DNA from 2 places in the Aeromonas sp. 160P genome. Region 2 is predicted to be linked to the other one. Evidence: predicted binding sites of a transcription regulator. Region 2 holds the regulator's gene; the other holds the start of a gene.
The links. The regulator MetJ, encoded in region 2, represses methionine synthesis genes. The targets are predictions, from matches to a motif close to AGANNTCTAGANNTCT.
Positions count from the first base shown of each region.

Region 1: the regulator MetJ is predicted to act here: its motif matches at 4,384-4,399, upstream of metN (methionine ABC transporter ATP-binding protein MetN).

Region 1 covers NZ_JBUXKV010000001.1:4,476,086-4,490,929, reverse strand. The annotation lists gene ACY8FN_RS20825 (HAMP domain-containing methyl-accepting chemotaxis protein) at 1-1,121, shown strand, start outside; gene rfaH (transcription/translation regulatory transformer protein RfaH) at 1,149-1,649, opposite strand; gene metQ (methionine ABC transporter substrate-binding lipoprotein MetQ) at 1,746-2,546, opposite strand; gene ACY8FN_RS20810 (methionine ABC transporter permease) at 2,572-3,225, opposite strand; gene metN (methionine ABC transporter ATP-binding protein MetN) at 3,206-4,249, opposite strand; gene ACY8FN_RS20800 (hypothetical protein) at 4,779-5,234, shown strand; gene ppgK (polyphosphate--glucose phosphotransferase) at 5,340-6,080, opposite strand; gene queG (tRNA epoxyqueuosine(34) reductase QueG) at 6,192-7,346, opposite strand; gene ACY8FN_RS20785 (NAD(P)H-hydrate dehydratase) at 7,407-8,918, shown strand; gene tsaE (tRNA (adenosine(37)-N6)-threonylcarbamoyltransferase complex ATPase subunit type 1 TsaE) at 8,929-9,402, shown strand; gene ACY8FN_RS20775 (N-acetylmuramoyl-L-alanine amidase) at 9,426-11,132, shown strand; gene ACY8FN_RS20770 (hypothetical protein) at 11,206-11,328, shown strand; gene mutL (DNA mismatch repair endonuclease MutL) at 11,332-13,191, shown strand; gene miaA (tRNA (adenosine(37)-N6)-dimethylallyltransferase MiaA) at 13,181-14,110, shown strand; gene hfq (RNA chaperone Hfq) at 14,183-14,446, shown strand; gene hflX (ribosome rescue GTPase HflX) at 14,510-14,844, shown strand, end outside.
Region 2 covers NZ_JBUXKV010000001.1:192,378-207,221, reverse strand. The annotation lists gene ACY8FN_RS00985 (bifunctional aspartate kinase/homoserine dehydrogenase II) at 1-2,114, opposite strand, end outside; gene metB (cystathionine gamma-synthase) at 2,114-3,286, opposite strand; gene metJ (met regulon transcriptional regulator MetJ) at 3,497-3,820, shown strand; gene ACY8FN_RS00970 (aromatic amino acid transport family protein) at 3,896-5,167, opposite strand; gene cysQ (3'(2'),5'-bisphosphate nucleotidase CysQ) at 5,605-6,417, opposite strand; gene nudE (ADP compounds hydrolase NudE) at 6,455-7,063, opposite strand; gene yrfG (GMP/IMP nucleotidase) at 7,211-7,891, shown strand; gene ACY8FN_RS00950 (hypothetical protein) at 8,055-8,267, opposite strand; gene ACY8FN_RS00945 (DUF1294 domain-containing protein) at 8,445-8,783, opposite strand; gene ACY8FN_RS00940 (sugar O-acetyltransferase) at 8,780-9,370, opposite strand; gene ACY8FN_RS00935 (MgtC/SapB family protein) at 9,456-10,718, opposite strand; gene ACY8FN_RS00930 (sulfate ABC transporter substrate-binding protein) at 10,934-11,935, shown strand; gene ACY8FN_RS00925 (RBBP9/YdeN family alpha/beta hydrolase) at 11,992-12,567, shown strand; gene cysT (sulfate ABC transporter permease subunit CysT) at 12,838-13,677, shown strand; gene cysW (sulfate ABC transporter permease subunit CysW) at 13,674-14,564, shown strand; gene ACY8FN_RS00910 (sulfate/molybdate ABC transporter ATP-binding protein) at 14,592-14,844, shown strand, end outside.

The sequences.
Region 1 (14,844 bases), 4.3 Mb from region 2:
CCGAAGTGGAGGCGATCTCGCTCCAGATGACCCAAGCCGGGCAAACCATCAGCCAAACCCTGCTGCTGGCAAGCGGCAGTGCCATTGTGCTTGGCATGGCGGTCGCCTGGCTCTTTAGCCATCGTCTGACCCGTGACATCGCCAGTCTGGTGACCCGGGCGGGACAGGTCGCGGATGGCCGACTGGCAGCCGAGCCCCTGCCGATCACGGGGCAGGATGAGCTGGGGGTGTTGACCGGCTCCATCAATCGGATGTCTGCCCAGTTGCGTCATCTGGTCGGGGAACTGCAAGGAGCCGTGGGGCAGGTTGAGACCGCGTGCCACGATGTGGGCAGCACCACAGGTGCCATCGTGCGTGACTTAACTGCGCAAGATCAGCAGGTCGATGCGGTGGCAGTTGCCATCGATCAGATGTCGATGCGTGCCCGTGATGTGGTGGATAATATTGCCAGCGCGGCTGATAGCGCTCATCAGGTGCAGCAGCAGACCCGGCAAGGGCAGATCACCCTGGAGCGCATGACCGACACCATGCAGCAGATTGCCGCCATGATTGGGCAGGCCAACGAAGCCATGGGGCTGCTGGAGCAGCAAAGTGAGCAGGTGGGGCAGATCACCGAGGTGATTGCCACCATTGCCGAGCAGACCAATCTGCTGGCACTCAATGCGGCAATCGAGGCTGCGCGGGCGGGGGGGCAGGGGCGCGGTTTTGCGGTGGTGGCCGACGAGGTGCGCCAACTGGCGACCCGCACTCATCAGTCGACCGCCGAGATCAGCCAGACCATTGCAGCTATCTCCCAGCAGACTCGCCAGACGGTGCTCACGGTGAGCGGGGGTACTCGATTGGTTGAACAGGGGCGAGATGCGGTGGGACTGGTGACCGACACCCTGAGCGCCATGAACCAGCTGGTGCAGTCGCTATCGGGTCAGCTGGAGGCGATCACTGTGGCTAGCGAGCAACAATCCCGGGTTGCTGCGGAGGTGGCTGGCACCGTGGACCATATCGCCGGGCTCAGCCGTCAATCCTGCCAACGCAGTCAGCAGGGGGAGGAGATAGTTGCCAGGCTGGCTGGGGATACCGGCAAGCTGACGGCAGTGATCGCCCGCTTCGATCTCAAGGCGTGACATGGCGGGATGATCCCGCCGTTTTCCTTAATCGAGCCGTCTGAAGGTGTGGTTATCGAAGCTGCTGGTGGTCTCCTGATTGAGCAGGGTGACCAGCAAAATAGCCCGTTTTTCCCCATCCGGTTCCATATAGATGGCTTCAAATCCTGCCAGCGGCCCCTCTTCAATCAGTACCTTGTCACCCGTGATGGGCAGGTTGGCGTAGCAGGCTCTTGCCTCGTCGCTGTCATCACGACTCATCAACTGATAGACCAGCTTGCTGTTGATCGGGGTCCATTCACTGCCAAAGTGGATGATCCGGCTGATGCCGCGGGTCGATTTCAGGGTGATCGGTGTCACCTCTTCCAGATCGACGAAGATAAACAGATAGTTGGGAAACATGGGTTCCCGTACAGGGACTCGCTTACCCCGGCGTAGCTTCTCGATCTCCACCATGGGGTAATAAGATTCGATACCCTGGGCATCGAGGTGGGCGCGGGCGCGGGCCTCTTCTTTTGGCTTGCAGTAGGCCAGATACCATTTTTTCATGTTATGAGTATGTTCGTGTTGCCGTGCTCGCGGATATGATAGCGGCGTCAATAAAAAAGGCCACGCATTGCGTGGCCTTTTTTGCCAAGTGAGCAATTACCAACCTTTGACCAGGCCGCCTTTGAACAACTCGACACCCTTTTTGTAGACCTCGTCGGTCTGATAGGCCTGAACGAACTGTTTGACCTTCTCGTCATCCTTATTGTTGTCCCGTGCCACGATCAGGTTGACGTAGGGGGACTCTTTATCTTCAACAAACAGGCCGTTTTCGGTCGGGGTCAGACCAATCTGACCGGCAAAGGTGTTGTTGATGATGGAGAGATCCACATCTTCCAGTGAGCGGGGCAACTGGGCTGCTTCCAGCTCGACAATCTTGAAGTTGCGCGGGTTGCTGGCGATATCCAGCACAGTCGCTTCCAGACCGGCGCCATCCTTCAGGGTGATCAGACCCTGTTTGGCCAGCAGGATCAGCGAGCGACCCAGATTGGTCGGATCGTTCGGTACTGCGATCTGGGCGCCATCTTTCAGCTCGCTCAGCGCCTTGATCTTCTTGGAGTAACCGGCAATCGGGTAGACGAAGGTGTTGCCGACCGGGATCAACTTGAAGTCGCGATCACGTACCTGCGCATCCAGGTAAGGTTTGTGCTGGAAGGCGTTGACGTCGATGCTGCCATCGTTCAGCGCCACGTTCGGGGTGACGTAGTCGGAGAAGTTGACGATCTCGACGGTCAGACCGTATTTCTCTTTGGCTACCTTGGCAGCCATTTCAACCAGCTCGGTCTCGGGGCCCGCAATGGCGCCCACTTTCAGAACCTTGCTCTCTTCTTTTTGACCGCAACCGGTCAGAACCAAGCCAGCCAGCAACGCTGCCGCAACGGATTTGATGCCAAATTTCATAAAACCTCCTGTCAGAAATCGACGATTAACGATGATCATATTTGTGAACCAGGCGCTCACCTGCGCTCTGGATGAGTTGAACCAGTACTACCAGGATAACCACGGTCACCAGCATGACTGTGGGGTCAAAGCGCTGATAACCATAACGAATACCCACATCGCCCAGACCACCGCCACCGATGGCCCCGGCCATGGCCGAGTAGTTCACCAGGGTGACGAGGGTGATGGTGACGCTGTTGATGATGCCGGGCAGGGCTTCAGGCAGCAGCACCTTGGTGATAATTTGCAACGGCTTGGCGCCCATCGCCTTGGCCGCTTCCAGCAGGCCATCCGGCACCTCCATCAGGGCCCCTTCTACCAGTCGGGCGATAAAGGGCACTGCGCCAATGGTGAGCGGCACGATAGCGGCGATAGTGCCGATACTGGTGCCGACAATCAAGCGGGTGAGAGGGATGATCGCCACCAGCAGGATGATAAAGGGCACCGAGCGGCCCACGTTGACCACCATGCCGAGGCTGCGGTTGAGCAGCGGGTTGGCCAGGATTTGGCCCCCCTTGGTCACATGCAGCGCCACGCCGAGTGGCAGGCCCAGCAGGCAGCCAAACAGGGCGGAGCCTGCGACCATCAGCAAGGTGTTGCCCAGCTCGATAATGAGCAGATTAATCATGGCTTCGGACATAACCCATTACCTCCAGCTGAATATGGTTGTCAGTCAGGAACTGCTGGGTTGCCGCGCACTGGGCTTCATCCCCGAACAGCTCTGCCAGCAGAAAACCGAATTTAACGCCACCGGCGTACTCGATATCCGCGCTCAAAATACTGATGTCGATGTTGAAACGGCGGCTCGCCTCGGAAATCAGCGGGGTATCGACTGTGCTGCCGGTAAAACCGAGCTTCACCAGTGGATAACTGCCTGCTACCCGCTCGCTACTCATCCGATCCTGATACTCCTGCGGTACCTCCAGATGGATGGTGGAGTGGATGAAATCACGGGCCAGCTGGGTCTTGGCATTGCTGAAGAACCAGGCCACTTCACCTTGCTCGATCAGGCGGCCGTCACTGATGATGGCCACTTCGTCACAGATCCCCTTCACCACATCCATTTCGTGGGTGATCAGCAGTATGGTGAGCCCCAGCTTGACGTTGATCTCCTTGAGCAGGGTCAGGATCGAGCGGGTAGTCTGCGGGTCGAGGGCCGAGGTGGCCTCGTCACACAGCAGTACCTTGGGCGCCGGTGCCAGTGCCCGGGCGATGGCGACTCGCTGTTTCTGACCGCCGGAAAGCTCGGACGGATAGGCGTGGGCACGGGCTTCCAGCCCGACCAGCGCCAACAGCTCTTCGACCCGGCTTTTTATCTGTTCTTTGCTCCAGCCGGCCAACTCCAGCGGAAAGGCGATGTTGGCAAATACGGTGCGGGAGGCGAGCAGGTTGAAGTGCTGGAAAATCATCCCGATCTGGCGGCGGGCTTGGGTCAAATCCCGCTCACTCAGGGCGACCAGATCCTGGCCTGCGACGATGACGTGTCCCTCTGTCGGGCGCTCCAACAGGTTGACACAGCGAATGAGGGTACTCTTGCCGGCACCAGAGGCACCGATCACCCCGAATATTTTGCCTTGGGGTACATGCAGACTCACGTCACGCAGGGCGTGCACGGCGTCACTGCCGGTACCGTAGACTTTGTTGAGACCGTTCAACTTAATCATGGATTATTCCGTGCTCACAGCCTTACAGCACAGGGCGCTACAGGCGGGTAAATTGGGCAGAGGTTCCACTGGGTTACTCTGTCATCATGGAGGATGATGCTAAGATGTCTGGATGGCCGTGTCAACGCATGTTTTTACGTCTAGACGTCTAAAAAAGTGATAAGGATTTCTGTCTGGTAGATAACGAACAGGGTGGATAGGTTGCGCATCCAGATCCTGTTTCGCCTGTGCGGCATATAGCCGAATTAAAGATGGGTTATATCGGGTAAATGCTGGTTTTATTAGTGTGTCAGCCCGATTTTACTCATGTCAGCTGTCGAGCCTGACGCTTCTTCATAGTTGCACAAATATTTGCACAAATATTTGCACAAATAGCTGCACAAATCGTTCCCTCTTCGTGACCGGATCACTTGCCCGCCCTTTTGTCGTCGTCAACCTTGATGCAGCGCAAGGGCGGCTCGGATAGGGATTGGGTTACTGGTGGTTGTTTTTTATACTGGCGGTGTCGACAAACATAGAGGGCAGGGCGATGAGATTCCAACAGATCAAAGAGTTGCTGCACTATCTTGAGCAGGTTCATCACCAGCTCGGGCTCTGTTACGGGCGAATGGCCAGCCAGGTGGACAGCGAACGCAGCCGGATGTTGCTGGTCTATCTGCAAGGTCGCGAGGATGCGGCCAGCGCCCATCTGCACGAATATGCCGCTCAGTTGGGGGAGTCGGTGCGGGAGACCTGGCTGAACCAGAGTTTCAGCGAGGATATGCTGCCTGCCATCACCCGCTTCGAGATACAGGCCTCGGCCCAGACTCAGGATATCGTCACTCAGGTGTGCCGCTGGGAGGAGCAGTTGGTGGGGGAGCTGGGCCATCTGGCCCGGGAGTGCCCGACATCGGCCACCACCACGCTACTCGACAATCTGGCCGGGCTGGAGCAGACCCGCCTGACCCGATTGGTACATGGGGTGCATCGATTGGATGATATGTAACGGGTGATGGCGGTCAAACACACAAGATGGCCGACAAACAAAAGGGCCCGGCAGCAGTGCCGGGCCCTTTCCATTTGATAGCTGCTGATTTGCAGTGAGTGTCGGTCAGCCCTGCTGCTCGGCCGCGTAGAGGGCGGCCCCGATAATGCCCGCCTGATTGAGGCTGGCCGCCGGAATGAGCGGTGCCCGGGTCTCGATACGATCGACAAACTTCTCCAGCTTGGACGCGCTGCCACCCCCCAGAATGAAGATATCGGGGGAGAAGAGAAACTCGAGGCGCGCCAGATACTTGTTGAAGCGCTTGCCCCAGCGGTTCCAGGAGAGATCTTCCCGCTTGCGCACCGCATCTGAGCAGTAGTGCTCTGCCACCATCCCTTCCAGCATCAGGTGACCCAGCTCGGTATTGGGTAGCAGCTGGCCGTTGACGAACACGGCGGTGCCGATGCCGGTGCCGACCGTGATGAGGATGATCACCCCCTTGCGATCTTTACCGGTGCCAAAGCGCATCTCGGCCAAACCCGCCGCATCGGCATCGTTCAGCACATAGCAGGGCTTGCCGGTGACATCGGCAAACAGATGCTCGGCATCGGTCTCAATCCAGCTCTGGTCGATATTGGCGGCACTCTTGGCTACCCCGTTGTGGATGGTGGCGGGAAAGCCGCAACCCACCGGCCCTTTCCACTCGAAGTGTTCTACCAGCGCCTTGAGGGTATGGGCGATGGCGGCCGGAGTGGCCGGTTGCGGTGTGGCAATGCGATGGCGCTCGCCGATCAGTTCGCCGGTTTCGGTATCCACCAGACAGCCCTTGATCCCAGAGCCGCCAATATCCACTCCCAACATTTGCATCTGTGTTGTCCTTGTTGTGTGCCGACCAGCTGGTACTGATTACGGTGTGCTGGTTACTGCGGGTCGGCAGAGCATGAAAAAAGTGCAGCAATCCGGCAAGGGGCAGATCACTTATGCGTGATCCGGCAGACCTTTTTCGATGCAGCGGATCAGCAAACGGGTTTTCTTGTTCTCTTCATCCTGACGCCGGGCAAGGGTGGCCAGCGCCCATTCGATATGTTCGGCCACCATGGGCTCGGCGGTGGTCAGCCCCAATTGCAGGGCGGCGATGACCTCGGGCGTCGCCGGACCATTGCCGAGGGCAACCGCCAGATTGCGGCGCCAGCGTTGATAGCCGATGCGGCGGATCGGGCTCCCCTCGGTCTGTTTGAGAAAATCGCGCTCGCTCCAGCGCCACAACGCCAGCAGGGGCGGGCGGTGCAGGCTGGGGCGCGGGCTGAAGTCGGGCTCCGGGCTGGCATCGGCGTAGCGATTCCAGGGGCAGATAAGCTGGCAGTCGTCGCAGCCGTAGATGCGGTTGCCCAGCAAGGGCCTGAACTCTTCCGGGATCGGGCCGTCGTTCTCGATGGTGAGGTAGGAGATGCAACGGCGGCCATCCACCACATAGGGGGCGACAATGGCGCCGGTCGGGCAGATGTTGATGCAGGCGACGCACTTGCCGCACTGCGCCTTCTCTACCGGCTGGTCGAGCGGCAGCGGCAGGTTGAGCAACAGCTCACCGAGAAAGAAGAAGGAGCCGGCCGATTCGTTGAGCAGCAGTGAGTGTTTGCCAACCCAGCCGAGCCCCGCCTTGGCTGCCAGCGGCCGCTCCAGGATGGGGGCGGAGTCGACGAAGGGGCGCCACTCACCCAGGGTGTCAGGGGTGCCTTGAAACAACTCGGCGCAGCGCGCTTCGATGCGATCTCCCAGCTGTTTGAGCCGGTTGCGCAGCACCTTGTGGTAGTCGCGGCCGAGGGCATAGCGGCTGATATAGCCGAGGGTCGGATCGCGCAGGGTAGCGGCGAAGCCTGCCTCGAACGGCAGGTAGTTCATCCGCACCGACAATACCCGCACCGTGCCCGGCAGCAGCTCGTGGGGGCGTGCGCGCATCATGCCGTGACGGGCCATGTAATCCATGCTGCCGTGATAGCCCGCATCCAGCCAGGCCTGCAATCTTGGCTCTTCGCTACGCAAATCGGTGTCGGTGATGCCCGCCAGGTCAAATCCTAGCTCCCGTGCCCAGAGCTTGATATCGTGGGCCAGCTGGTGGAAGTCAGGTGCGCTCATGCGGCTTGGCCTGGCAGGCGTTTGCTGGCGAGGGCCGGTTGATAAGGGGCAGGAGCCGTCATGGTAGAGATCATCAGGGGCGCGTTGGGCATAAAAGAGGGGGGCAGTTTACCACAGGGGCTGTGGCAGACTGAACAGATCCGCGCACTGGAGCGCAACTGGGCCGCGCGCGAGGGGCAACCCCTCTATGCCCTGATGGAGCGAGCCGGTGCCGCGCTGCGCACCTATGCCACCCTGCATTGGCCCGACAGCCGCTGCTGGTGGATCTACGTCGGCCCTGGCAATAACGGCGGTGATGGCTATGTGCTGGCCCGTCTTGCCCGCCAGATTGGTATCGAGGTGGTGGTGATTGCCGCCAGAGCTGCTGACCAGCTGAAGGGGGATGCCAGACGGGCCGCAGATGAGTGGCAGGCGGCCGGTGGCCGGGTCTGGTTGGCCGAGCAGTTTGATGATGCCCAGCAGCCCGCCCCGGATCTGGTGGTCGATGCCCTGCTTGGCACCGGCGTCAACACCCCCCTCTCGCCGTTACTGACAAAGATCGTCGCAACAATCAATGGTTTGGCTGCCCCCGTGCTGGCGGTGGATCTCCCCTCCGGCCTCAATGGCGATACCGGCCGCGCCATGGGGGCCGTGGTGCAGGCTACTCGCACCCTCACCTTTATCGGTATCAAGCAGGGGATGCTCACCGGCGACGGGGTGGATTGCGTTGGCCAGCTCGACTGTGACCCCCTTGGCGTCACGCCGGATGACGCTATGTTGCCTGCCGCCTGGCGTATCGATTATCCACTCCTTAGCACGCAGTTGACCCCGCGCCAGCGCGCTTCCCACAAGGGCTGTTATGGCAAGGTGCTGCTGGTGGGAGGCAATCGTGGCATGCAGGGGGCCATAGTGCTGGCTGCCCGCGCCTGCCTGCGGGCGGGGGCCGGGCTGGTGCGGGTGTGTCAGCATCCGGAGCACCCGCCGGTCAGCCTCTATCAACCTGAGCTGATGAGCCTTATCACCGCAGATGACGAAGGGTGGGCGTCGGTGCGGGTCATCGGCCCCGGCCTCGGTCAGGATGAGTGGGGAAGGGGGCAAATTGCCCGTTATCTCACCGATCGGCTGCCACTGGTTTTGGATGCCGATGGATTGAATTGGCTGGCGCAATCCCCCCGCCATCAGGATAATTGGGTGCTCACGCCCCATCCCGGCGAAGCGGCGCGGCTGCTGGGATGCACCATTGCCGACATTGAAACCGACCGGTTTGCCGCCGTGCAGGCGCTGCAGCGGCGCTATGGCGGTGTGGTGATGTTAAAAGGGGCGGGGACACTTATTTATGACGGCGAGCGGGTCGCTCTCTGTTGTGAAGGCAATCCCGGCATGGCAAGTGGCGGCATGGGCGATCTGTTATCTGGTATAATCGCCGCCCTTTTGGCTCAGGGCTGCTCTGCCACCATGGCAAGCTGGCTGGGCGCCGTGATCCACGGCGAGGCTGCCGACTTGGCCGCCACCGACGGCGAGCGGGGCATGCTGGCGTCAGATCTGCTGCCGCTGATCCGCAAACTGGTTAATCCCGACACCATAACAAGTTAACAAGAAGAACATGGCAAAACAGTTGATGATGACACTGCCGGATGAGGCAGCAACAGTGGCTCTAGGTGGTCGTTTGGCACAAGCTTGCCAGCAGGCGACCACAGTATTTCTACATGGCACGCTGGGTGCAGGTAAAACCACCCTGACCCGCGGCTGGGTACAGGGCCTTGGCCATCCGGGCAAGGTAAAAAGCCCGACTTATACCCTGGTCGAGCCCTACGAGCTGGATGGCTGGCAGGTCTACCATTTCGATCTCTATCGCCTGGCTGATCCGGAAGAGCTGGAGTTCATGGGCATTCGGGACTATTTTGCCGCCAACACCCTTTGTCTGGTGGAGTGGTCCGAGAAGGGCGAGGGTTGGTTACCGGCCCCCGACCTTGAAATTACCCTCACTTATGTAGGCGAGCAGCGTGAGGTGCTGATAGAGGCCCGCACTGCTATTGGCGAAGCCATTCTGGAACGGTTGTCATCTACGTGCGCTTGATCCTTGTTTTTGCTCTCTCTTTGATGGCGTTACCCTCTTGGGCGAATCAGCTCAAGAGCGTACGAATCTGGCCATCACCGGATAACACCCGGGTGGTGCTCGATATGAGCAGCGCCCCCAATTTCAACTATTTCACCCTGAACGGCCCGGATCGGCTGGTGATCGACCTGAAAGGGGCGAGCAACGCCGCCAATCTGGCCCGGGTCGAGAACAACAGCGAGCTGGTGCGCAAGATCCGCCAGAGCACCCCGCTGGAGAAAGGGGGCTTGCGTCTGGTGCTGGATCTCAGCTCCACCATCAAGCCGGTGGTATTTCCGCTGGCGCCAGCCGGGCCCTATGGCCACCGTCTGGTGATTGACCTGCCTTATGAAGAGAAGCGATCCGCCGCTGCCGCGCAACCGGTGCCGGTGAGTGGCAAGCACCGCGGTGTGGTGATTGCCATTGACCCGGGTCATGGCGGGGAAGACCCCGGCTCCATCGGGCCGCGCCGTACCTACGAGAAACGGGTCACCATGGCCGTCTCCCAGAAGCTGGCTGCGCTGATTGATCGCGAGCCGGGCATGCGGGCGGTGCTGACCCGCCGTGGCGATTACTTCGTCGATCTCAACAAGCGCTCCGAGATTGCCCGGAAAGCCAAGGCGGACCTGCTGGTGTCGGTGCATGCGGACAGCTTCCACAACTCGACCCCGCGTGGCGCCTCGGTCTGGGTCTTGTCGACCAACCGCGCTAACCGCGAGATGGGCAGCTGGCTGGAAAAGCAAGAGAAGCAGGGCGAACTGCTGGGCGGAGTGGGTAAGGTGTTGGCTGAATCCGATCCCAATCCCTATCTGGCGCAAACCTTCCTTGATCTGTCCATGGATAAGTCCCGTGCCGAGGGTTACGACGTGAGTCGCCAGATCCTGCGTTCCATGGGCAAAGTCGCCAAGTTGCACAAAAGAGAGCCGGAACACGCCAGTCTGGCGGTGCTCAAGGCGCCTGATATTCCCTCTGTGCTGGTGGAGACCGGATTTATCTCCAACCATGCGGAAGAGAAGCTGCTGGCTACCGCCAGTTATCAGGACCAGCTGGCTCGCGCCATCTTCGAGGGGATCCGCAACTACTATCGTGTCCACCCGACCAAGGGGGCCATGTTGACCGGCAAGGGACAGGCCAGCCAGCCAGCCGCCGTTAGTCGGCCAGTCGCCCCCAAGCAACCGGTGAGCCGGCCACAACAGGCGCAATCGCAGCCGGTGGTGACCAACAAGATGCCAGCGACGACCGTGCGCGACGGCGGGGCGCCAGTCAGCAGTGTCAGCAGTGGCTCTGGTGCTGGGGTGATCAAACCCTATTCGGCTGCAACCGCATCACCGACCGCCCCGGTCAGCTCTGTTGGCGCCAATGACAAAGCGGGCATGACCCGCCACGTGGTCACCCGAGGTGAAAGCCTCTCTCGGTTGGCTGAAAAGAACGGGGTGAGTCAGGCGCGCTTGGTGGAGATTAACAATCTCAAGAGCCGTGATGTCCAGATTGGTCAGGTGCTTTATATTCCCCGTGCCGGGCAACCGGCTCAGGCGACTCGCACCCAGAGCAATAATCAGTCGCAGATGATCCGTCATGTGGTCGCGCGGGGTGAGAGCCTCTCCCGCCTGGCCGAGAAACATGGGGTGAGTCAGGCGCGACTGGTGGAGATCAACAAGCTCAAGTCGCGGGATATTCAGGTAGGCCAAGTGCTCTATATCCCCCAGAACTAACGCGCGGGAGCTGGCGATGCGGCTCCCCGTGTTGGCGCACACCATCTGCAAGATTGAAATTCAGGAGTAAGTGATGCCGACCTGTATTTTGCCACCCATTCTGGCCAACCAGATTCCTGTTGGTGGAGAGGTGGTGGATCTGCCCTCCTGGATGGTTAAGAGGCTCATCATCCGCAAGATTGAAATTCAGGAGTAAGTGATGCCGATCCGTATATTACCCCCGATCCTGGCCAACCAGATTGCTGCCGGAGAGGTGGTGGAACGGCCCTCTTCGGTGGTGAAAGAGCTGGTGGAAAACAGCCTGGATGCCGGTGCCGACCGGGTCGAGATCGACATCGACAAGGGGGGCGCCAAGCTGATCCGTATCCGGGACAACGGCTGTGGTGTTGCCAAAGAGGAGCTGGTGCTGGCGCTGTCGCGTCACGCTACCTCCAAGGTTGCCACGCTGGATGATCTGGAAGGGATCAACAGCCTCGGTTTTCGTGGCGAGGCGCTCGCCTCCATCAGTTCGGTCTCCCGTCTCACCTTTACCTCCCGCACCGCAGAGCAGTCCGAAGCCTGGCAAGCCGAGGCGCAAGGGCGCGAGATGAGCGTCACCATCAAGCCGGCGGCCCATCCGGTGGGCACCACGGTGGAGGTGGTGGATCTCTTCTTCAATACTCCGGCTCGGCGCAAGTTCATGCGCAGCGAAAAGACCGAGTTTGCCCATATCGACGAGCTGGTGCGGCGCATTGCCCTCTCCCGCTTCGACGCTACCTTGATCCTGCGCCACAACGGCAAGGTGGTGCGCCAGTACAAGGGCGCCAATACGGTGCAGGAGCAGGAGCGCCGCCTCGCTGCCGTCTGCGGCACCCCCTTTATGCACCATGCGCTGGCGGTGGAGAGCGAGCACAGCGATGTGCGGCTGTGGGGCTGGCTGGCGACCCCGGAGGGGGCAAGACCGCAAAACGATCTGCAATACACCTATGTCAACGGCCGGATGATGCGCGACAAGCTCATCAACCACGCCATTCGTCAGGCCTATGACGAGCTGCTGCCTCCCGATCGCTTCGCCGCCTATGTGCTCTATATCGAGCTGGATCCCCGTCAGGTTGATGTCAACGTCCATCCGGCCAAGCACGAGGTGCGCTTCCATCAGGCGCGGCTGGTGCACGACTTTATCTTTCAGGCGCTGTTTACTGCACTGCGCCGCGAAGGGGCCAGTGCCGCTCATCAGGAAGCGCCGTTGGCCGAAACCCAGGTCGAACTGCCGGTCAGCCCACAGATTGAATATCCCGGTCAGGCGCCACGGCCTGAATGGTACGGCGCCGAGCACAGCTATCGGGCGCCTGCGCAAGTGCGGGAAGGGGGAGCTGCGCGCGCCAGCAACTACCAACCGCCCGAGCCGCCAAGTCGCGAGGCGATGCGTGGCATGGGGTCGCTGTTAACTACCCTGCCCATCGCAACGGCAACGGCGGCTGAGCCAGACACCACCACGGTGACTCCGTCAAAACAGGGGGGATGCCGCGCGCTGACGTTGGTTGATCAGGCCTACCTGTTGATCGAGCGGGATAGTCAGCTGGCGCTGCTCTCGCTGGTGCGCGCCGAGCGGGTGTTGCTGCGAAGCTGGTTGCTGGATGCCTGGGGCCAGGGACTGGCGGCCCAGCCACTGCTGCTGCCGGTCTCCTTCAAATTACCGAAGAATCTGATTGCGCTGGTGAGCGAGCAGGAACGTTTGCTGAAACGGATGGGGCTGGAGTTGAAAAGCGGGGGGCGCGACACCATGATCCTGACTCGGGTGCCGGCCCTGCTGCGCCAGACTGATCTGGTGCGGCTGTTACCCGAATTGTTGCAACTCATTGAGGGCGGATCTGACAGTGATGCTGGTCAGCAGGCTGAAGTATTATGCCAATGGCTGGTGGAGCAGGGGATAAGCCGCGAGAAGATATACGATTTTTCAACTGCCAGTCGTCTGCTGACGGAACTTGTGGCCGATTTCAGTGACCAACTGGCAGACATTCGCATGGTGCGCCCGCTGTCGCTGGCGACCGTGCTGGAGGAGTTTAAACATGGCGAGTGACTTGCCGACCGCAATTTTTCTGATGGGGCCGACGGCCTCCGGCAAGACGGATCTCGCCATTGAACTGAGCCAGGCGCTGCCTTGCGACATCATCAGCGTCGATTCGGCGCTGATCTATCGCGGCATGGATATAGGTACGGCCAAGCCGACCGCCGATGAACTGGCACGGGCCCCGCACCGGTTGATCGATATTCTTGACCCCGCCATGAGCTATTCGGCGGCCGATTTCTGTAAGGATGCCCTGCGGGAGATGAAAGAGATCGCCGACCGTGGTCGCATTCCGCTATTGGTGGGCGGCACCATGCTCTATTTCAAGGCGCTGCTGGAGGGATTGTCCCCGCTGCCCTCCGCCGATCCCGCCATTCGTGCCGGGATTGAGGAAGAGGCTGCCCGCCTCGGTTGGCAGGCGCTGCACGACGAGCTGGTGCGGATCGATCCGGTGGCCGGGGCGCGGATTCACCCCAATGACCCGCAGCGGCTCAGCCGGGCGCTGGAGGTCTACCGCATCAGCGGCAAGACCCTCACCGAGTTGACGCAAGTGCAGGGGGAGGGGTTGCCCTATCGGGTGCAGCAGTTTGCCATTGCTCCCAGTGATCGCGCTGTGCTGCACCAACGTATCGAAATGCGCTTCGACAAGATGCTGCAAGGTGGTTTCGAGCAGGAGGTGCGAGCGCTGATGATGCGCGGCGATCTGCACCCGGATCTCCCCTCCATTCGCTGCGTGGGTTATCGCCAAATGTGGGACTACCTGTGCGGCGAAGTGGAGTATGATGAAATGCGTTATCGTGGCATTGTTGCCACACGCCAATTGGCAAAACGACAGATGACCTGGTTGCGCGGCTGGCCCGAGGTGACCTGGTTGGAATCTGGAGAGTCCGGCAATCTCGACCGTGTGCTTGCGCACGCTGGTGCGGCTTGACACTCCCTGTATAATCAGGTTGTTATATTGATATCCGGTGTTTAAAAACAACAAACTATAAGGAAAAGAACAATGGCTAAGGGGCAATCTCTCCAAGACCCGTTTTTGAATGCGCTGCGCCGTGAGCGGATTCCTGTTTCTATCTATTTGGTGAACGGCATCAAACTGCAAGGTCAGATCGAGTCTTTCGACCAGTTTGTCATTTTGCTGAAAAACACCGTGAGCCAGATGGTTTACAAGCATGCTATTTCGACTGTGGTTCCCGCGCGTGCCGTTAACCACCACCAGCCAATGCCTGATGGTGCGGCTGATGCACAGGATGAAGCTGAGGCGTGATATCCCCGGGTGAGTCGACTCGCCGATTCGGATTGGTCATGATCCCTGTTAAGGAGCAAGCGCTTGTTTGACCGTTATGAAGCTGGCGAACAGGCCGTTCTGGTGCATGTGAACTTCAGTGATGAAGGTGAGCGCGAGGATCTGGAAGAGCTCAAGATGTTGGTGAGCTCTGCCGGCGTCAATGCGCTAGGGGTTGTTACCACCAGTCGCAGTGCCCCCAGTGCCAAGCTGTTTGTCGGTAGCGGCAAGGCTGAAGAGATCGCGTCCCAAGTCCAGATGCTGGGTGCCGACGTGGTGATCTTCAACCATGCCCTGAGCCCTGCCCAAGAGCGTAACCTGGAACGTCTGTTCCAGTGCCGGGTGGTCGACAGAACAGGTCTTATCCTCGATATCTTCGC
Region 2 (14,844 bases):
ACCAGATTTTCCAGGGTGATATCGGCAGAGTCGAGCTCAAAGCCAGCCTCCCGCGCCAGGATCAACAACTTGCGCCGCACATCCTGACCGGAGAGATCTTCGCGGGGATCCGGCTCGGTCAGACCGTGCTGCCACGCCTCGTCCACCAGCTCGGAGAAGGGCCGAGTGCCATCATACTGCTGGAACAGCCAGGAGAGGGTGCCGGAGAAGATGCCAGAGACCCCCTGAATACGGTCGCCGCTCTGACGCAGCATCTGGATGCTGGACTGGATCGGCAGCCCGGCCCCCACGGTGGCGTTATAGCGCCACTGCACCTGATGGTCACTGCAGGTCTGTTTAATGCGCTGGTAGAACTCGCTGTCGGCGGCACCGGCAAACTTGTTGGCAGCGATGATGTGGATGCCGAGTTGGGCAAAATCCGGGTAGTAGCGACTCACGGTTTCGCTGGCAGTCATGTCCAGCGCGATCAGCGCATCGAAGCTGTGCTGCTCCAGTTGGGAGAGTAACTCCGGCCAGATCAGCGGTTTGCCATCGACACTGTTTTGTACCTTGCGGGGGTCCAGCCCCTCTTCATCCAGCAGGCCACCTTCCGAGCTGAACACCCCGTAGAGGGTGAGCGCCAGATTGAGTTCATGTTCGAGCCGGGCTTTTTCGCGGCTATAGAGGGTGAGCCAGTGGCCGCCGATATTGCCCTTGCCGAATACCACCAGACCGACCCGGGTCGGGCGGCTGAACAGGGCGCTGTGCAGGGCGATCAGCAGCGGCTCCAGCACCACCTGACGCAGCACGGCCACCAGACTCAAGCCATCTCTGGCCACCTGGACGAACTCCAGCGGCTGATCCGCCAGCAGCTGATAGAAGCGATGGCACTGCTCGGCGTTGTCGGTGACACCGGCCCCCACCAGCGCCACCAGACTGAACCCCTCTTTCTGGATCAGGCCAGTGAAGCTGCCTTGCAGCTGGAAGTCCCGCAGGATCTCGAAGGCACCCTGTGCCACTTCGAGGGTGTAGGCGAGACGCAGCACCCGCCGATCTGGCTGGCGCTGCAGGGTAAGCGGGTTGAGGCGGTGGCGGGCCAGATGGGCCTCGATGGTTGCCACCGTCTGCTCATAATTGGTCTGCGGCAGCACTTTGAGCTCGATGAGGGCGATCTGATCCACCGAGGAGACGATGCGGGCACCGCCGGAGCGCGGAGCTCGGCGCAGGATATGGGTGCAACCCTCGTCCGGGTTGTAGCTGCAGCGCAGGGTGAGGCGCTGGCGACTGTCGGCCACCGGTTGCAGAGTACGGGAATGGAGCACCGAGGAGCCGAGGCGGGCCAGCTCGTTGGCCTCGGCCAGGCTGAGGCGCTCCAGCAGGCGCGCCTCTTTGACCCGGCGCGGGTCGGCGCTGTAGACACCGGCCACGTCACTCCAGATGGTGGTGGATTCGCCGTCCGCCAGCAGCGCCAACAGGCTGGCGCTGTAGTCGGAGCCGTTGCGACCGAGCAGCAGGGAGCGCCCTTCCATGTCGGCGGCGATAAAGCCGGTCACCACGATGCGGCCGGCATGTTCCGCCAGTCGCGCCTTGAGCAGTTCGCTAGAAAGCGCAGTATCCACCTTGACCAAGGCGCCATCTTCGGCGCGCAGGAAGCTGCGGGCATCGAGCCAAGCGGCTTTGTCGCCACGGCTGGAGAGCAGGGCCGCCAGCAGGCGCGCCGACCACACTTCGCCAAAGGCGAGCAGGCCGTTGCGGGCGAAGCGATCAAACTGCCCCTCCAGGGTCTTGGCGATCTGTTGCACGTCGCTGGCGAGCTGAGCGCTGAGGTCGCGCTGCAACTCCCCTTCCAGCAGGCCATCGATCAGACTCTGTTGATAGGCTTGCAGGGCCGAGATAGATTCACCTGCGGCTTCGTCACCGGTATCAGCCAGTTCCCCCAGCTGGATCAGCCGGTTGGTGGTCTTGCCCGCGGCCGAGACCACGATCAGCTCGTCACCTCCGGTCTGTTGTTCAATGATGCTGGCAACCCGACGATAGCAGACCGGGTCCGCCAAACTGCTGCCACCAAACTTGTGGACGTGACGTCGCTTCAAACCTGCCTCTGTCACCGCGATCTCTCCTTGTTGCTGTTCCATTACTTCGCTACCTGTTCTGCCTGCTGCGCCTGTTCAAAAGCCTGAGCCAGATCGGCCACCAGGTCTTCACCGTGTTCAATACCGACCGACAACCGCAGCAGCTGGGCGCTGATGCCTGCTGCCTGCTGCGCAGCCGGGGTCATGGCCCTGTGGGTCATGCTGGCCGGATGGGCCACCAGACTCTCTACCCCGCCGAGGGACTCGGCCACCGAGAAGAGGGTGAGGGCCGCGAGGAAGGCGCGAATGCCCGCCTCGCTGCAATCGAGTTCAAAACTTAACATGGCGCCGAAGCCGGACTGTTGACGGCGCGCAATATCGTGGCCGGGATGGCTCGGCAGGCTGGGGTGATAGATGCGTTTCACCAGCGGCTGCTGTTGCAGGAAGGCGAGGATGCGATCGGTGTTCTCCTGATGGCTGCGCAATCTGGGGGCCAGGGTGCGCAGGCCGCGCAGGGTCAGGTAGGAGTCAAACGCCCCGGAGGTGAGCCCCAGACAGTTGGCCCACCACACCAGCGACTCGGCCAGTGCGGCCTCTTTGGCAATCGCCACCCCGCCCACCACGTCCGAGTGGCCGTTGATGTATTTGGTGGTGGAGTGCACCACCACGTCGGCACCGAGGGCCAGGGGTTGTTGCAGCAGGGGGGAGAGGAAGGTGTTGTCCACCACCACCTGGGCACCCACCTCGTGGGCGGCGCTGGCGATGGCGCTGATATCCACCACCCGCAGCAGCGGGTTGGAGGGGGTCTCGACCCACACCAGCGCAGGCTTTTGCGCCAGTGCGGCGGCCAGTGCAGCCTCGTCACCCTGATCGACAAACTGCACCCGGTAATGGCCCTTGGCCGCCAGATACTCAAACAGCCGCCAGGTGCCGCCGTAGCAGTCGTGGGGGGCGATCAGCAGATCCCCCGCCTTGAGCAGGGCGGTAGTGACCAGATGGATGGCGCCCATGCCGGTGCCGGTGACCACGGCACCGGCGCCCCCTTCCAGCGCCGCCAGCGCGTCCGCCAGATTGCTGCGGGTCGGATTGCCGGATCGGGCATAATCGTATTGACGGGGCTCGCCAAAGTCGGCAAAGGTGTAGTTGCTGGAGAGGTAAATGGGGGGCACCACGGCACCGTGCTGTTGGTCTGTCTCAATCCCGGTGCGAACCGCCAGGGTGGCCTTGTGGGTCATATCACTCTCTCCTTGAACTGTCTCTGGGCGATGGCTGCTTTGCCTCAACCACGGCGATCCTGCCATTGTTGGCCTATGGTGAACCACCTTACGCCAGCACAAAAAAGCCGTCAACACTTCCAGACGTCTAAATGGCTTTGCTGTTGGATTGCCATTAATTTCCTTAAGGGTTAAAATCCGCGCTCACGGCTAAATGAGAACAGGTGAGTCATGGGAACAGAGTGGAACGGCGACTACGTCAGCCCTTATGCGGAACACGGTAAGAAGAGCGAACAGGTCAAGAAGATTACCGTCTCGATCCCGCTCAAGGTGTTGAAAGTGCTGACCGATGAGCGCACCCGTCGTCAGGTGAACAACCTGCGTCATGCGACCAACAGCGAGCTGCTCTGTGAAGCCTTCCTGCACGCTTTCACCGGCCAGCCGCTCCCTTGCGACGAAGACTTGCGCAAGGATCATCCGGACAGTGTCCCCGCCGAAGCGCGCGCCATCATGGAAGCGCTGGGCAAAGAGATCGAAGATTTCGATCAAGAGTAAGCGATTTGCAATGCACAAGAGGCGACCCCCGGGTCGCCTCTTGTCGTTTCAGCAGCCCCGTATGTGGGGCAGTGGTTATTTCAGCAGGCTGAAGATCAGCGCCGATACCGCCAGCGAACCGGTCAGCAGGATAAAGCCGTTGGCCCAGCCGTGACGGAAGCGGGCCAGCGCCTCCACCTTATAGATTGCAATCACCGGCATGATGAACAGGATCATGGCGATGACGGGGCCGGAGAGGGTCTCCATCAGCCCCAGAATGCCCGGGTTGATAACGGCAGCGCCCCAGATAGAGAAGAACATCAGGGCGATGCCCAGCTTGTCCGCCTTGGCCTGCGGCAGGCCGGTGGGCTTGGCGATCAGGCTTTTCAGGCTTTCGCGGGCACCGAGGAAGTGACCGAGGAAGGAGGAGCTGATGGCGATAAAGGCGATGAGCGGCCCCAGAGTCACGATCACCGGGTTGTCGGTGATGTTGGCGAGATAAGAGAGCACAGAGACGTTCTGGGCCTTGGCTTCGGCCAGCTGGGCTGGCGAGAGGCTCAGCACGCAGGAGAAGACGAAGAACAGCACGAAGCCCACCAGCATTACTGTGGTGTTGCGCAGGATCAGGCCGCTCTTGGCTTCTGCCTGCTCGCCATATTCACGGCGCTGCACGTTGGCAAAGCCGGAGATGGCGGCGGCGTGGCTGAAGGCGAACACGGTGACCGGCAGCGCCAGCCAGACGGTGTTGAGGAAGCTGACTCCTTCAAACGCGGTCACTTCCGGCCACTGCCACTGAGGGATCAGGTAGCAGGAGAGCGCCGCCAGAATGGCCGCCAGCGGATAGACCATAAAGGCGAAGGCGCGCAGCATCGCTTTCTCACCCGCCAGCATCACGGCGATCATGGCAAACACCAGCACGCCGGAGAGCATCACCCGATCCGGGGTCGCCATGCCGAGCTGGTTGACCATAAAGCTCTCCACCGTGTTGGTCAGCCCAACCCCGTAGATGAGCAGGATCGGGAAGATGGAGAGGAAGTAGAGCGCCGAGATAAGGCGGCCGGCCATCTTGCCGAAATGCTCCTCCGCCACTTCGGTGAAGTCGGCGTGGGGGCGTGACGAGGAGAGCACGAAGCGAGCCAGCCCGCGGTGGGCGAGGAAGGTCATGGGGCCTGCCAGTACTGCGACGATGACGAGGGGCCAGATGCCGCCCAGACCCAGATTGATGGGCAGGAACAGGATGCCTGCGCCAACGGCGGTGCCAAACAGGCTGATAACCCAGTGGGTGTCGTGACGGCGCCAGCGGGTGGTGCTGGCTGTGGTGGAGCAGGAACCGGATAGCTCCTTGGTAGCCTCTACAGATAAACTCATTACTAATTCACTTTTTGTCAGTGTTTTAATCTGAGTTTATTGTGATTTATCGGGATTTAATTCTCAAAAGGCGAGACTGAAACATATCACTGCCATTGCGGGGCTTAGCCAGCGAGATTGGGAATGGAATCTGGGTCACAGAATGCAACAAAACTGATATATGTGGTTTTTGTGAAATATAAAACCAAAATTTGATCTACAGTCATTTTTTTATTTTGGCTAATCAGGTGTTTTCAGAATTACGTGAAAAATCGTACCATTTCTCGCCGACCGATTGTGATGTTTCACTATCATTTTGCCGCTTTGCCAGCGTATCACGCTGTTCAAGGGCACCTTGACCAGCGGATCACACCGGCCATCACCCGGGGCAACTTCCCTGAAAAAGCAGGCGGCCATCGGGCCGCCTGCTTGTCTGGTGTGATGACATCGCTATCCGCCTAGTGGGCCAGAATGCTACCCCAGGCGAGATCCGGATCCCCCATCACGATAAAGTCCGGGTTCTCCAGCGACTCGGTTTCGTTGTAGCTGAGTGGCTGCAACGCCAGGCTGAGGATGCGGCCACCGGCTGCCTCGACGATGCACTGGGCGGCGGCGGTGTCCCACTCGCCGGTGGGGCCGAGCCGCACGTAGCAATCGGCCGCACCTTCCGCTACCAGACAGGATTTGAGGGAGCTGGAACCAAGCGGGATCAGCTCGTAGTTGATGGCCGGGTTGAGGCGGCGGGTGAGGTTATCCAGCTTCTGGCGACGGCTGATAGCCACCACCAGTGAGTCGGGCTGGTCATGCTCGTGATGCATGGCGCTGATGGGCAGTACCTCGCCATTCACCTCCTTGAAGGCGCCGTAGCCGCGCACCGCCCAGTAGAGCACGTCTGACTCGGGGGCGTAGATGACCCCGAGCACCGGCACGTTGTCCCGCACCAGGGCGATCAGGGTGGCGAAATCGCCGCTGCCCGCGATAAATTCACCGGTGCCGTCGAGGGGATCCACCAGCCAGTACTGCCGCCAGTTGGATCGCTGGCTGAAGGGCACATCGGCCGCCTCTTCGGTCAGCACCGGCACATGGGGGGTGAGCGCCGACAGCGCCTGCTTGAGGTAGGCATCGGCAGCAAGATCGGCACTGGTGACCGGGGTCGCATCCTCCTTCAGTTGACGCTCGAACTGACCGCCATGATAGATGTCGTGAAGGATCCTTCCGGCTTCGCGGGCTATCTCCTTGACCCCCGGCACCCAGGCCAACAACTCCTGCATCTCGTTATCCTCTGTCTGTTAACTGCCCGTCTGCGGGCTACTCTGCCTGCTCTGCCAGCCACTTGTGGGCCAAGAGCAGGGCACTGATGCTGCGCGACTCGGTGAAGTCGGGGCGCGCCAGCAATTCGTCGATCCGGTTGAGGGGCCAGGGGATGACCTCAAGCGGCTCCGGCTCGTCGCCAATCCGCAGCTCGGGGAAGAGATCCCGCGCCAGCAGGATATCCATCCGGCTGGAGAAGTAACCGGGCGCCAGCGACACCTGCTTGAGCAGGGTCAGGCTGTTGGCGCCAAAGCCCGCCTCCTCCATCAGCTCCCGGTTGCCCGCCTCAAAGGCATTCTCGCCCGGGTCTATCAGCCCCTTGGGAAAGCCCAGCTCGTAGGAGTGGGTGCCCGCGGCGTATTCGCGCACCAGCAGCAGGGTGTGGGCATCGAACAGCGGCACCACCATGACGGCGCCCCGGTTTCCGCCGCGCATCCGCTCGTAGACCCGCTCTTCGCCGTTGGAGAATTTAAGGTGTAGCGATTCCACCTTGAACAGTCGGCTCTCGGCTACGATTTCGGCCTTGAGGATCTCAGGTTTGCACTTGGGGTGATCCAGTTGGTCGGCAGAGATTTGCTCGGGTTTGCTGTTGTGGGGGTCGCTCATCGGACGCTGGCTGCTCGTTAAAAAATAGTGCTTCAAGAGTAAACGACTCTCACACCGAACACCACGGGCCCGGGATGGCAAAGGGGGAGGAAAAATCCGCTATACTGCCGCTCCATTTCTTCCGCGATACCGAGATCAAGAGACCCGATGCCACACTCCCGCTCCATCACCTTGCCCTGGCAGCAGATTGATACCGTCTTGCTCGATATGGATGGCACCCTGATCGATCTCCATTTTGACAACCACCTCTGGCAGCAGCTGGTGCCAGAGCGTTACGCCGAGCGGCTCGGTCTGCCGCTGGCTGAGGCCAAGGCGCAGATCGAGGTGCACTATCAGGCGGTCAACGGCACCCTCAACTGGTACTGCGTGGATTACTGGAGCGAGACCCTGGGGCTCGATATTCGCGCCCTCAAGCAGGAGCTGCTGGCGAAGATCCAGTGGCGTCCTCACGCCATCCCCTTTCTGGCCGAACTGCGTGCCGCGGGCAAGCAGCTGGTGCTCTTCACCAATGCCCACCCCGCCAGCCTGTCGGTGAAGGATGCGCAGCTTGGCCTTGCCGACCATCTGGATCTGATGGTGAGTACCCATGAGCTGGGCTGGTCGAAAGAGAGCCAGCTCTGCTGGCAGGCGCTGGCACAGCGATTGGCGTTCGATCCGGCCCGCACCCTGTTTGTGGATGACAGCGAGCGGATCCTGCGGGCCGCCGCCGACTATGGCATCGGCTATCAGCTGGCGATCCAGAATCCGGACAGCTGCAAACCCGAGCAGAGCATCACCGCGTTTCCGGCGATCCGCGATTATGCCGAGTTGCTGCCGCTGGCCATCTGACGCGGCGTCGGGTGTTGGCAGGCGTATGGGGGAGCTCACCGCTTTCCCAGATATGTTCCGCGATTATGCGGAGCTGCTGCCGCTGGCCATCTGAATCTGTTCAAACGAGAGAGGGCTGCATCATGCAGCCCTCTTTCTTTATCTGAAGCCTGATGACGAAAAATCACAGTTCCCGAAACGGGCGTCGCTTCTCCTCTTCGATGACGATCGCCTCCAGATTGGCGACCCGCTCCTGTAGCTCCCTGATCACCAGATCCTGCTTGCCGAGGCGGTCGGTGATGCGGGCATCCCCCAGCTGGTAGCGAGCCCGTTTGCCGAGATATCCGAACAATAGGCTGATAAATACGATCAGGACTATGCCTGTCCACATGGTCATGTCACGACTCCTTGTCGTTATCACTATGGTCGTCATAAACGGCGAAAACGCTGATGGATCAGCGCTGTTTTCTCATAGCCGCCAATTGGCCGCAATGGGGCCCGTTTCGCCTTTGTGATGCAGTTGGCTATTGCTGCCAGAGGGGGCGACCAAGCCACAACTTTGTTACCCAGGTGGCTATTGCTGCCAGAGGGGGCGGCCAAGCCAGAGTCCCCACAGGGTCAGGTGTAGCAGCACGATAAACCAGAACACCAGCCGGTAGCTGCGTTTCTGGGTCTTGTGGCGCAGCCACTGGCGGGCCACCAGCGCCCCCGGCCAGCCGCCGCACAGCTCCAGCAGATGCAGGCGGGATTCGGGAATGCGCCACTCACCGCGCACCGCTTGCCGCTTGTCCCAAGCGTAGGCGGCCACGGTGAGCAGGCTCATGGTCAGCAGTATTGCCAGCGGCCACCACTGCTGGCCGTCGAGGCCGAGCCAGAGGGCGGCGCCCAGTGGCAGCAGCGCCAGCGCCATCACTGGGCCAGCTCCCAGCAGCGCTCCTCATCCTGCTTGAGGGTGCGGATCACCTTGGCCGGATTGCCCACTGCCACCGAATCGGCCGGGATGTCGCGGGTGACCACGGCACCCGCGCCAATGATGGAGCGTGGCCCAATGGTGACACCGGGGCAGATGATGGCGCCGCCGCCAATCCAGCAGTCGTCACCGATCTGTACCGGCTTGTTGTAGGCGGTCCAGTTGCGGCGCTCCAGATAGTTCATGGTGTGGGTGGCGGTGTAGATCTGCACGTTGGGGGCCAGCAGCACATGGCTGCCGATGTGCACTTCGCCCACGTCGAGAATGGTGACGTTGAAGTTGAAGAAGGTCTTCTCGCCGATATGGATGTTGCGGCCAAACTCGCAGGTAAACGGCGTGCTGATCCAGCAGGAGTCGGGGCAGTGGCCGAACAGTTCGCGGCAGATCTGCTGGCGCAGAGGGCCATCGCCCGCTGATGACCCATTGAGTTGGGCCAGCAGCGCCTGACCGCGAATACGGTCGTTGGCTATCTCCTCGCTCTGGCTATCCAGTGCCCCGCCTGCCAGTACCTTGTCCCAGTCGCTCGCCATTGCTACCTCCTCATGCTGCAAGAGCGGGCAGTATACGTGACAGTCAGGGGGCCGTCAGTCTGTCACTTGTTGCAGATGACCCCCGTCAACCTGCAGGCCAGATGAGAGGCAGGATCAGCAGGGCCGAGATGAAGTAGGGCAGCAGCACTCGTAGCCCGAGGCTGCGACCGCCGATGCCAAGGGCCAGCAACCCCTTCACCAGCGAGTTGACCAGCCCGGCCAGCAGAATGCCGCGAGCCGCTACCTCCAGCGCCAGCTCCTTGTGGGAGAGCTGGGAGAGCGACAGGGTTATTGCATCCACGTCGGTGATCCCCGACACCAGCGCCAGCAGATAGACCCCGGAGTTGCCCACCTTGTCTTGCAGCAGGGTGGCCATAAAGCCGATCAGCGCCAGCAGCAGGCCGAACTTGATGGCGGTTGGCAGGTCGAGGGGGTTGCTGGTTTCCGGTTTTACCGGGCCGTCGGTCAGCTCTTCGCGTTGGCGCCAGAACCAGAAGGCAAAACCGTAGACGGTGGCCGCCAGCAGCAACAGGGGGGCGGCGAGGCGCATCGCCAGCTCGTTGTGGATAAGCAACACCAGCACCAGCAGTCGCAACCACATGGTGGCCCCCGCCAGTAGAATGCCGGTGGCCAGCAGCCGCTCCAGACCGCCCTGCTCCCGGTTGAGGCGGGCGAACTGCAGGGTGAGGGCGGTGGAGGAGGCCAGCCCCGCCAATATGCTGGTGAGCACCAGCCCGGCACGGGTGCCGAGCAGCCGCACTGCGAAGTGGCCAGAGAAGGAGATGCCAGCGATCACCACCACCATCAGCCAGATCTTGAAGGGGTTGAAGGCATCGAGGGGGCCCATCTCCTCGTTGGGGAGCACCGGCAGCAGCACCAGCGAGATAAGCAGAAAGCGCAAGGTGGCGTGAAACTCGGTTTCGCTGAGAAACAGCATCCCCTGCTGGATCTTGCCCTTGAGCCCCATCAGCAGGGCGGCCAGCACGGCGCAGGCCACCGCCTCGCTCGGGCTCAGCAGCACCGACATCAGCCCCAGCAGATAGGTGAGCAGCATGGCCACCGAGCTGGTGAGGCCAAACTCCCCCTGCCAGCGCTGGGCCAGCCAGACCGAGAGGCCGCAACCGATCACCACCGCCAGCAGGCCGAGCAGCGGCAGCCAGGGGCCTAGGGTTGGCAGCAGCAAACCGCACACCCCGCCGAGCAGGCCGATGAGGCCGTAGGTGCGCATCCCGGCGATGCGCTGGTTATCCCCCAGCTGGCGCACCTGCCAGCCCCGCTCCAGCCCGATGATAAGGCCGATGGCCAGCGAGACCAGGGCTCCGTTGACAGGGTCTGCATTGATCCACATGGCGGCTTCCTTTCGCGTCGTTGCTGCCTGATCCCATGATGGCACAGGGTGCAAGGTGGCAGAGGGGCATGGCTCACAGAGTCTGCGTCCGGCTCCCTGTGCGGGGTGAGGGGCTGATATGAACAAAAGAGATAAGCAAAGAGCTATTTCTTTCTTCTCGGCATAACAACTCCACGGCATGCTGCTCTCAACCCAACGAGATATGGAGTATCACCATGAAACTGCGAATGACCGCCCTGACCCTGCTCTCCCTGCTGGCATTTGGCCAGGCCAATGCCGCCGAGATCCGCCTGCTTAACGTCTCCTACGATCCTACCCGCGAGTTGTTTCAGGAGTACAACGCCGCCTTTGCCAAGGAGTGGAAGGCGAAGACCGGCGATGACGTGGTGGTGAGCCAGTCTCACGGTGGTTCCGGCAAGCAGGCCCGTGCCGTGGTGGATGGGCTGGAGGCTGATGTGGTGTCGCTGGCACTGGCTTATGACGTCAATGCCATCGCCAAGGAGGGATTGATCGCCGCCGACTGGCAGAGCCGCCTCGGCAACAATTCAGCGCCCTATACCTCCACCATCGTCTTCCTGGTGCGCAAGGGCAATCCCAAGCAGATCAAGGATTGGGACGATCTGGTGCGCAAGGATGTCGCCATCGTCACCCCCAACCCCAAGACCTCCGGCGGGGCGCGCTGGAACTATCTGGCCGCCTGGGGCTACGCCCTGAAGAAGAGCGGCAGTGAAGAGGGGGCCAAGCAGTTTGTCGGCGATCTCTACAAGAACGTGAAGGTGCTGGACTCTGGCGCGCGCGGTGCCACTACCAGTTTTACCGAGCGCGGTCTTGGTGACGTGCTGCTGGCGTGGGAGAACGAAGCCCTGCTGGTGCTCGGTCAGGCGGGGGCCAGCGACAAGTTCGAGCTGGTGGCGCCATCGGTCTCCATTCTGGCCGAGCCGCCGGTTGCCGTGGTGGACAAGGTCGCCAAGAAGCACGGTACCGAAGCGGTATCGAAAGCGTACCTCGAATACCTCTACTCCGATGAGGGGCAACATATCGTCGCCAAGCATCACTACCGCCCCAGCAACCCGGCGATCCTGAAAGAGACAGCGGCCCAGTTCCCGCAGCTTGCCCTCTTTACCGTCAAGGATCTGGAAGGGGATTGGGAGAAAGCCCAGAAGAAGCACTTCGCTCAGGGTGGTCTGTTTGACCAGATCTACCAGCCGGGTCGTTGATAGCCGCCATATCCATCACTGAACTGGCCCCTGTGCCAGCCGATAGGAGCACCAAGATGAACAAGATCCTCCTGGTTCCCGGTCTGCACAACAGCGGGCCGGATCACTGGCAGAGCCGCTGGCATGATCACTTTCCCCAATGGCAGCGCATGACGGGGCTGCCGTGGGACAAACCAGACCTCAGGGTCTGGAGTGCCAAGCTGGCGAGCAAGCTGAGAAGTCGTCGCGGCCGGGTTCATCTGGTGGCCCACTCCTTCGGCGCTTTGACCGCCATCGCGGCGGCCAGGTTACAGCCGGAGAAGGTCGCCTCGATTTTTCTGGTGGCCCCCGCCGATCCCGCCCGTTTTGGCATTGCGGATGAGGCATTGGCCGAGCCGCTGCAGGTGTCGGCCCAGCTGGTGGCCAGCCGCAACGATCCCTGGATGAGCTTTGAGCGGGCCGAATACTGGAGTCGTCAGTGGCAGGTGCCGCTGTTCGATGCCGGTGAGGCGGGCCATATCAATGCCCAGTCTGGTCATGGGGATTGGCATCAGGGGCTGAATTTGCTGGGTGCCCTCTATCGCCGTGGTGAGCTGGTGGTGGCGCAGGTCAAGGCCGCCTCGCCCCGGCCCGTGGTGCTCGGTTTTCGCTAGTTAGCTGTGAAGTGGTTGGAGGGCTGGCGATAGCGCGGTTTGCTGGTTGCGCCATGCCCCGTTCTTTGAATGTTCCGCTCCGTATTGCTCCATTTCTTAGGTCTTTTATTTATATAAAAGACCTTTTTTTATTTGGATCGCTCTAAAAGCCTTGTCCCACCGTTGTTAGACAAAAAAGTAATTAGCAAAGTCGCAAACGGTGTTTGTTGCTGACAGGAAGAGTGCGCAGAATCACCACATCTTAAATTATTCATAACAGACGGATGTGTTATGCGATTTGGTTCTTATTCTGTCTTGCCGGGTTTCGGCCCTACCTTTGGCTTCACTCTGCTCTATCTGGGCCTGCTGGTGCTGTTGCCGCTCTCGGCGCTGGTGCTGTTTGCGCTGAACAATATGACCGCCGCCGAGTTCTGGCAGGTGATCGGTTCGCCGCGAGTGCTCGCCTCTTTTCGCCTGAGTTTCGGTGCGGCATTTATTGCGGCACTGCTTAACAGTCTGTTCGGGCTGATCCTGGCCTGGATCCTGGTGCGCTACACCTTCCCCGGTCGTCGACTGGTGGATGCGCTGATCGACCTGCCGTTTGCCATGCCGACCGCCGTCTCCGGCATCGCCCTGTGTGCCATCTTCGCCCCCAATGGCTGGATTGGTCAGTGGGTCGCCCCCTTTGGTATCGAACTCGCCTACAACCCCATCGGGGTAGTGATTGCGCTGACCTTTATCGGATTGCCGTTTGTGGTACGCACCCTGCAGCCGGTGCTGCGGGAAGCCGAGATCGAGCAGGAGGAGGCGGCCGCCAGCCTCGGCGCCGACCGCTGGCAGACCTTTCTGCGGGTGCTGTGGCCGACCCTGATCCCGGCCCTGCTCACCGGTTTTGCCCTGGCGTTTGCCCGTGGGGTGGGGGAGTACGGCTCCGTCATCTTTATCGCTGGCAACTTGCCGATGGTTTCCGAAATCGCGCCGCTGATGATCATGAGCCATCTGGAGGAGTACGACTACGCCGGTGCCTCCGCCATCGCCGTGGTGATGCTGCTGATTTCATTCATTTTGTTACTGCTAATCAACAAGTTGCAGGCCTGGAGTTGGTCTCGCATCGGAGGGAGCCGGATATGAGTTCATCTGCCATCGCCATCGAGGTTGCCCCTGTGGAGGCGGCCCCCGGCCGCAAGGCTCCGGTCGTGATCCGCGAGCCCCAGTGGGTCAAGTGGTTGCTGATCACTGTGGGTCTGGGCTGGTTTGCCGCCCTGCTGCTGCTGCCATTGGCCACCGTCTTTATTCAGGCGCTGACGCCGGGGCTCGCCTTTTTCTGGCATGCCATCAGCGAGCCGGATGCCCTGAGTGCGCTCGGGCTGACTGCGCTGGTCACGCTCTGCGCCGTCCCCCTCAACCTGCTGTTCGGGATCGCGGCGGCCTGGGCCATCGCCCGCTTCCGTTTCCCCGGTCGTCAGCTGCTGATCACCATCATTGACCTGCCGTTTTCGGTGTCGCCGGTGATAGCCGGGCTGATGCTGGTGCTGCTGTTTGGCAGCCGAGGCTGGTTTGGCGACTGGCTGAGCGAGCACGACATCAAGATCATCTTCGCGATGCCGGGGATCATTCTGGCCACCACCTTTATCACTGTGCCCTTCGTGGTGCGCGAGCTGCTGCCCCAGATGGAGGCGCGCGGCCCGGAAGAGGAGGAGGCGGCCATCATGCTGGGGGCGAGCGGCCTGCAGATGTTCTGGCGCGTCACCCTGCCCGGCATCCGCTGGAGCCTGATGTATGGCCTGCTGCTCTGTACCGCCCGCGCGGTCGGGGAGTTTGGTGCCGTGTCGGTGGTCTCCGGCCATATTCGCGGTCAGACCAATACCCTGCCGCTGCATATCGAGATCCTCTACAACGAGTACCAGACCGGTGCCGCTTTTGCGGTGGCCAGCCTGCTGGCTCTGTTCGGGATCTTCACCCTGCTGGGGGAAACCCTGTTGGCCCGGTTGCGTGGTCAGCCTAACAAGTCCCACTGATTTGACGATTATTGAGAAGAGGCATCCATGAGCATTCAGGTTCAACAACTTAACAAGCATTTCAATCAGTACGCGGCGCTGGCAGACATCAACCTCGACTTTCACGATGGCGAGCTGGTGGCGCTGCTTGGCCCCTCCGGCTGCGGCAAGACCACCCTGCTGCGGATCATCGCCGGGCTGGAGCAGGCCGACAGTGGCAGCGTCATCATCCGTGGCGAGGATGCCTCGGATCTGCACGTGCGTGAGCGCAACGTCGGCTTCGTATTCCAGCACTACGCCC